DNA from 2 places in the Halobacillus sp. Marseille-Q1614 genome. Region 2 is predicted to be linked to the other one. Evidence: predicted binding sites of a transcription regulator. Region 2 holds the regulator's gene; the other holds the start of a gene.
What was found. Region 2 encodes Rex, which represses fermentation and respiration genes when NADH is low (regulators of the CRP and FNR family bind a similar motif). Its sites were predicted from a motif close to TTGTGAAATATTTCACAA; they were not measured.

Region 1 (3,415 bases), 190 kb from region 2:
TGCGGACAGAGCACAATTTAACAAATAAAAAAGTGATCCTGTACGCAGGCAGGCTTTCACCTAATAAAGGAATCGATGTCCTCGTCCGTGCCATCCCTGAATTGGCGAAGAAGAATGAAGATATCGCACTCGTAATTATGGGGAGTAAATGGTTTAGCGATGATGGGATTTCCGATTATATCGCGTACGTACGGGCGCTCGCTGAAAGGCTGCCAATCCCTGTAGTCCTCACAGGCTTTGTGTCACCCGATAAAATTCACGAATGGTTTGCCGCGGCTGATGTTTTTGTATGTACGTCCCAGTGGCAGGAGCCTCTGGCACGTGTGCATTACGAAGCTATGGCTGCTGGTCTGCCTATCGTTACTACGAATCGTGGAGGAAATAAGGAAGTCATTGACATTCATAAAAATGGTCTCGTCGTTGAAAATCCTCAGGATCCGGGAGAGTTTGTCCAGCATATTTCCTATCTTCTCTCCAACACTGGATTAAGGGAAGAGATGGGAAGATACGGGCGGGCGCTCGCTGAAAAACATTATTCCTGGGATCGGGTCGTTCAGGATATTTCACTAGTTTGGGAGCATGTAGAGCGTTCAGAAAGTGAGGAACAAATCGCGGCTGTAAATAGAGAGGAATTCTATTTAGAGTCAGCAGCTGATGAATTCGGTGAATCTTCATTTATTCCGCACTTGGATGAAGAAATGGAGGCAGCATCAGAGACAGGCGTCATGAGCTTTAAGTCCGCCTGTTTAATAATGTTGTATTTCTATTTAAAAGCGAAACGGATGAGGTAGTTCATGAAAAACCCCCAGGCGGTAGTAATCACCTGGGGGTTTATTAATTATTAAAGGTACTGTTTTAATGCCGGATTCATCGTCGCTTTTAAAGTGCTGATGCTGTGATCAAACTGCTGCTGTTCTTTAGCGGACAGTTTCATTTCAAGCACCTCACGGATACCTTGGCGGTTCACAATAGTTGGTACTCCGGCATAAACATCCTCGGCTCCATACTCGCCGTTAAGATGAGCACTTACGGTTAAAATACTGTTTTCATTACTCAGGATCGCTTTCGTAATTCGGACAAGGCTCATCGCAATCCCGTAATGGGTCGCTCCTTTTTTCTGAATGATCTGATAGGCCGCATCTCTTACATTTTCGAAGATATGATCGAGGTCCTTATCATGATAATCAGCTTTCGTTTCAATATATTTAGAAATTGGGACACCGCCGATAGTGGCATTGCTCCAGACTGGAAGCTCGGTATCACCGTGCTCGCCAATAATATAGGCATGCACATTTTGCGTAGCGACGTTGAAGTAGTCACTTAGCAGATAGCGGAACCGTGCGGTATCTAACGTAGTACCGCTGCCAATCACACGTTCTTTTGGCAGGCCGCTGAACACTTGAGTGGCTTGGGTTAGTATATCTACTGGGTTAGTAGCCACCAGGAAAATACCGTCAAATCCACTCTTCATCACGTCATCTACGATTCCCTTAAAGATTTTCATGTTTTTCTCTACAAGGTCAAGCCTGGTTTCCCCAGGTTTCTGGTTGGCTCCTGCACAGATACATACAATGTCTGCATCCAGGCAGTCGTTATAATCTCCATACCAAGTGTTTGTTGAGGAAGGGGAAAAGGCCTTCCCATGGTTAAGGTCCATCGCATCGCCGATCGCTTTTTCTTTATCTAAATCAATAATTACTAATTCTTCAATTACAGCCTGGTTAATTAAAGCAAAGGCATAGCTGCTTCCAACTAAACCTGCACCAATTAATACAACACGATTAACTTTTTCTTTTCTTGGACTATTCATTAACCGATCACTCCTATAGTAGGTTGGAAATCATTTCATGTCTATATTGTGCAATATTTCACAAAGTTTTTCAACCCCTTTTGCTAACATTTCTGTATTTACGAGAAAAAGAGAACATTCGGAAACAAGGGATCTTCAAAACTGAAGGCCGCCATTCCTAAAGCTCTTTCATTATTCCTTTGAAGTCAATATTCTGCCAGCCCAGATTAGGTGTAAACAATATTTTCCCCTGTTTGTCTACAGATCCTGGAACGCCGATGCCAATACCGGCAATATGGTATTCACTTGACGGTGCGGCAGCCGCCGCTCGATTTGCGAACCACGCGACACTAGCAGGCCATACATTTGAACATGAACTTCGTTATGCCCGTGTCAACAACCTGCTTGGCTCAGTAGATGCCAACCAGGGCCATCCCCTGCTGGGCTGGGATACCGATGATTTCCCGACGGACTTATATTCTACAACATTAGCCATGTATGAAATTATTAAAAATGGCGGCTTAGGCCGGGGCGGATTGAACTTTGATGCAAAAGTGCGTCGTGGATCGTTTACACGGGAAGACCTCTTCCTGGCTCATATTGCCGGTATGGATGCTTTCGCAGTAGGGCTGCGAGTAGCTCAGAAGCTGATCGATGATAAAGTTCTTGATGGAATTGTGGAAGATCGTTACAGCAGCTTCAAAGAGGGTATAGGAAAAGAAATTGTAGAAGGAACGACGGACCTTTATAAGCTTGAGCAGCATGCTTTGCAGCTTGATGAAATTAAGCATGAGTCCGGCCTTTTAGAGCTTATCAAATCAAACATCAACCAATATCTATTAAAAGCCTACGCAGGAGAGTAATCGTATGAAATATGTAATTGGGATTGATCTTGGGACTAGTGCCGTAAAGCTTTTACTAGTGAACCAAAAAGGAAAAATTGAACATGAAGTCTCCAAGTCCTATCACTGATTCAGGAGCAAAATGGTTACAGTGAACAGGATCCAAAAAACTGGGTGGATCAGACACTTGATGGATTAAAAGATTTAGTTCAGGAGTTTAACGGCCATGTGGAAGATATAGAAGGTATAAGTTTTTCCGGGCAGATGCACGGGCTTTTCCTTCTCGATGAAAACCATGAAGTTTTAAGGCCTGCGATTCTTTGGAATGATACGAGAACGACCGATCAGTGCCGGCAGATTTATGAAACGCTTGGAGAGAATAAGCTGCTTGAAATTACTAAAAACCCGGCACTTGAAGGCTTTACACTGCCGAAAATCTTATGGGTGCAGGAAAATGAACCGGAGATTTTTGAAAAAGCAAAGACGTTCCTACTGCCTAAAGACTATTTACGCTATAAGCTGACAGGACAGATTCACATGGATTATTCCGACGCTGCCGGCACTTTGTTGTTAGCTATCGAAGAAAATATGTGGAGTGAAGAAATCTGTGAAGCTTTTAATATCCCGGCTGCCCTATGCCCGCCGCTTGTAGCTTCTCATGAAAAAGTCGGTAACCTGTTGAATGCAGAAGAAATCGGGCTGCCTCAAGCTCCCAGCGTTTTCGCCGGCGGTGCCGACAATGCCTGCGGGGCCATCGGTTCAGGTATTTTAGATGTAGGAAAAA
Region 2 (3,415 bases):
CTGATAGCCGCCGGCTTCTTTAAAATAGTTCTGCTTCTGGTCATAGCTGCTTAACAGCTTCTGATAAGCGTCCTGGTTCTCAAGCAGATCCGGATCTGCCATATCGGCTTCCATAGAACGCAATTCCTGCTCAAGCTTTTTAAAATGGGAAAAAACCTTCTCCATCTCGCTCCAGATCGAATCGCTCGATTGCAGGCCGGTATTCTGCGCCAGGTAGCCAAGGGTTACTTCTTTTGGTTTGAAAATATCGCCGCTGTCATAGCTCATTTCCCCAGCCATCATTTTAAGCAGCGTACTCTTGCCGGCACCGTTACGGCCGACAATCGCGATACGGTCATTTTTCTGTACTTCTAATTTTATATTCTCTAAAATCAACTCAGCACCAAAACGCTTCGTTAATTGATTTAATTGCATGAGAATCATGTAGTTTCACCTCAGTCAAGATAAGTGTATCCTATGTAGGATCAGAGGATCAAGGACAGGTACTCGAGATTGTGAAACACTTAACGACTTCTATTTGATTTTTTGGTAAAATAAGAGTACTGTTTCAAGTAACAACATGCTAGCAAAAGGAGTCAGACGGATGGCAGATTTCACTCACTTTAATGAACAAGGACGAGCCCGCATGGTGGATATCTCCGCTAAGGGAGACACGGTGCGTACAGCGGTTGCACGCACGAGTGTCGAAGTGAATGGAGAGATTTATCATAAGATTACCCATGATGAAATGGAAAAAGGCGACGTACTCGCTGTCGCTCAGGTAGCGGGCATCATGGCTGCTAAGAAAACACCCGATTGGATCCCGATGTGCCATCCTTTATCACTAAAAGGCGTAGACATTACGTTTCAATGGGACGTAGACGCAGGCTATCGATTAATCATTTACGCTTCTGTTAAAACAAAAGGAAGCACAGGAGTTGAAATGGAAGCGTTAACGGCCGCATCCGCCACCGCCCTGACGGTTTACGACATGTGCAAAGCGGTCGATAAAGGGATGGTCATCGGTCCCACTTGCCTTGAGGAGAAAACAGGCGGGAAAAACGGGGATTACCGGAGAAGCGATCGGTAAAAGGAGGGTCCTTCAAGCAAATGGATATCGAAAATCAAAAAATACCACAAGCTACAGCAAAGCGTTTGCCGCTATATTACAGATTTATTAACAACCTGCACAGCCAGGGCAAGCTGCGCGTCTCCTCAAAAGAACTCAGCGAAGCTGTGAAAGTCGATTCCGCGACAATCCGCAGAGATTTCTCCTACTTCGGAGCCCTCGGAAAAAAAGGCTACGGCTACAACGTTGAACACCTGTTGTCCTTTTTTAGAAAAACACTGGATCAGGATGAAACGACCAACGTTGCCCTGATCGGTGTCGGAAACCTCGGAACCGCATTTTTAAACTATAACTTTACGAAAAACAATAATACGAAAATCAAAGTCGCCTTTGATGCTGATGAGAAGCGGGTCGGAGAAACGGTTGGCGGTGTGCCGATTAAGCACATCGACGAGCTCGAGGATTATATGGACAACATCTCGGTTGCCATCCTGACTGTTCCGGTATCAGCCGCACAGGGAATTGCTGACCGTCTCGTGGATGCTGGCATTTCCGGCGTTCTGAACTTTACGCCAGCAAGGATTACCGTACCAGCAAGCGTACGCGTCCATCACATCGATCTCGCGGTTGAACTGCAGGCGCTCGTCTATTTTCTAAAACACTACCCGCTAGATGGGGAATCAGAAGAGGATAACCAATAAGGTTATCCTCTTTTTTTTTCGTTAGGAGCTGGTACGTGCGGAGGAGGCGGTCATTTCGCACGTATTTTCCAATTTTTGCTATTTCATAAAAATGTAAATCCAGCCGTCTATAGCCGGAAAACGTTTTTAACTGTAAAATATAAGAAAAAAGGCAGGGAGGGACCCTGATGAAAGAGCATATCCACAGGTATTGCATGAAATTAAAAGGTACAACTCATGATTATAAGGAAGAATGGAGCGCTGACCGCTACCACGTCGGCGCAAAAATGTACGCCATGGTTGGCGGCGACTCAGAAAGGACACCGATCATTTCGTTAAAATGCGACCCCGAACGAGCCGAGGTGCTGCGCGATACATATGAAGGCATCATCCCCGGCTATTACATGAACAAAACGCACTGGAACTCGATCTACCTGGAGGCCGACCTCCCCGATGGCTTGTTGGAAGAACTGATTTCTCATTCGCACACGTTAGTTTTTAACAAGCTGACGAAGAAGCTGCAGAAACAGATCACTGAAGCGGACTAAAACAATTATGAATGGTTTATTTGCTAGGTTGGATTTCAAGGGAATACTTGTCTAATTCACTTTACACTTCCATTAAAAAGAAGGGAGAATAAAAATGATTACCAAGATGAAGGCTTTAATAGATAACCAGTATGGTAAACCACGCGGATTACTAGGAATGTATTTTGGCGAAAAAATGGTCAGGCAGCATAAACCAGAAACATTATGGACCATTGAATTACTAAGAAATATAGAAGATAAAAGTGTGTTAGAGCTGGGGTGCGGCGCGGGATATGCCATGAAGCATATATTAAGCCGAGATAATGTTAAGGAAGCGGTAGGAATTGATCTTTCCCCGGTTCTCATTCGGTCAGCTGCCATGAGAAATAAAAAAGCAGTCATTGAAGGAAGAGCTAAATTAGTTGAAGGAGATGTAAAACAACTCCCATTCCAAAGTGAACATTTTAATAAGGTGTTCAGCATTCATTCCATTTATTTCTGGGATCAGCTTCCTGATACAGTCTCTGAAATCCATCGGGTCCTTAAACCGGGAGGGTCTTTCATCATAACTCTTAGTGATGGAAAAGACGATGAAAAGTGGGAAGGAATAGAAAGTTTAATGAAAGACAAATTTATCCCTCTAGCAAGGGAACGGGGGTTTCACAATGTCGAGCTTGTAAGAGGTCCACATTCCAGGCATTATCATACGGCTGCTATCCTAGGAGAAAAGAGGCTTTAATAAGAATCAACCTTTTACCCATAAAGGAGGAACCTAATGAATATTGCGAATGAATAATTGAAAACCATTCAAAACAGGTTTCAAAGTGTAAAAGACGTTGGAGATCAGGCGATTCAACAGCTGGCTGAGGACGACATCTACTGGAGATTAAACGAAGAATCAAATAATATTACCATTATCATCAAACATCTAACCGGCAATATGGTTTCACGCTGGACAGACTTTTTAACGTCTGATGGAGAAAAAGACTACAGAAATCGGGATGAGGAATTTGAGGATACCATCACCTCTAAACAAGAAATGATGGAAGTGTGGGACAAAGGATGGACTGTACTTTTTGGTGCATAAGTTAACGAAAGAAGATCTGTTAAAAACCGTAATGATTCGCAGTGAAAAACATTCAGTCGTTGATGCCATCGAG

Region 1: HUS26_RS15075 (L-lactate dehydrogenase) is a predicted target of Rex. The motif match lies at 1,857-1,874, and genes of this name have one in related genera.

The regions. Positions count from the first base shown of each region.
Region 1 covers NZ_CADDWH010000001.1:3,023,491-3,026,905, reverse strand. The annotation lists gene HUS26_RS15080 (glycosyltransferase family 4 protein) at 1-791, shown strand, start outside; gene HUS26_RS15075 (L-lactate dehydrogenase) at 842-1,810, opposite strand; gene HUS26_RS15070 (ROK family protein) at 1,968-2,069, opposite strand; partial or broken gene HUS26_RS15065 (xylose isomerase) at 2,125-2,652, shown strand; partial or broken gene xylB (xylulokinase) at 2,657-3,415, shown strand, end outside.
Region 2 covers NZ_CADDWH010000001.1:2,835,167-2,838,581, reverse strand. The annotation lists gene HUS26_RS14060 (ABC-F family ATP-binding cassette domain-containing protein) at 1-423, opposite strand, end outside; gene moaC (cyclic pyranopterin monophosphate synthase MoaC) at 584-1,069, shown strand; gene HUS26_RS14050 (redox-sensing transcriptional repressor Rex) at 1,090-1,749, shown strand; gene HUS26_RS14045 (MmcQ/YjbR family DNA-binding protein) at 1,917-2,276, shown strand; gene HUS26_RS14040 (class I SAM-dependent methyltransferase) at 2,371-2,994, shown strand; partial or broken gene HUS26_RS14035 (DUF1572 family protein) at 3,052-3,415, shown strand, end outside.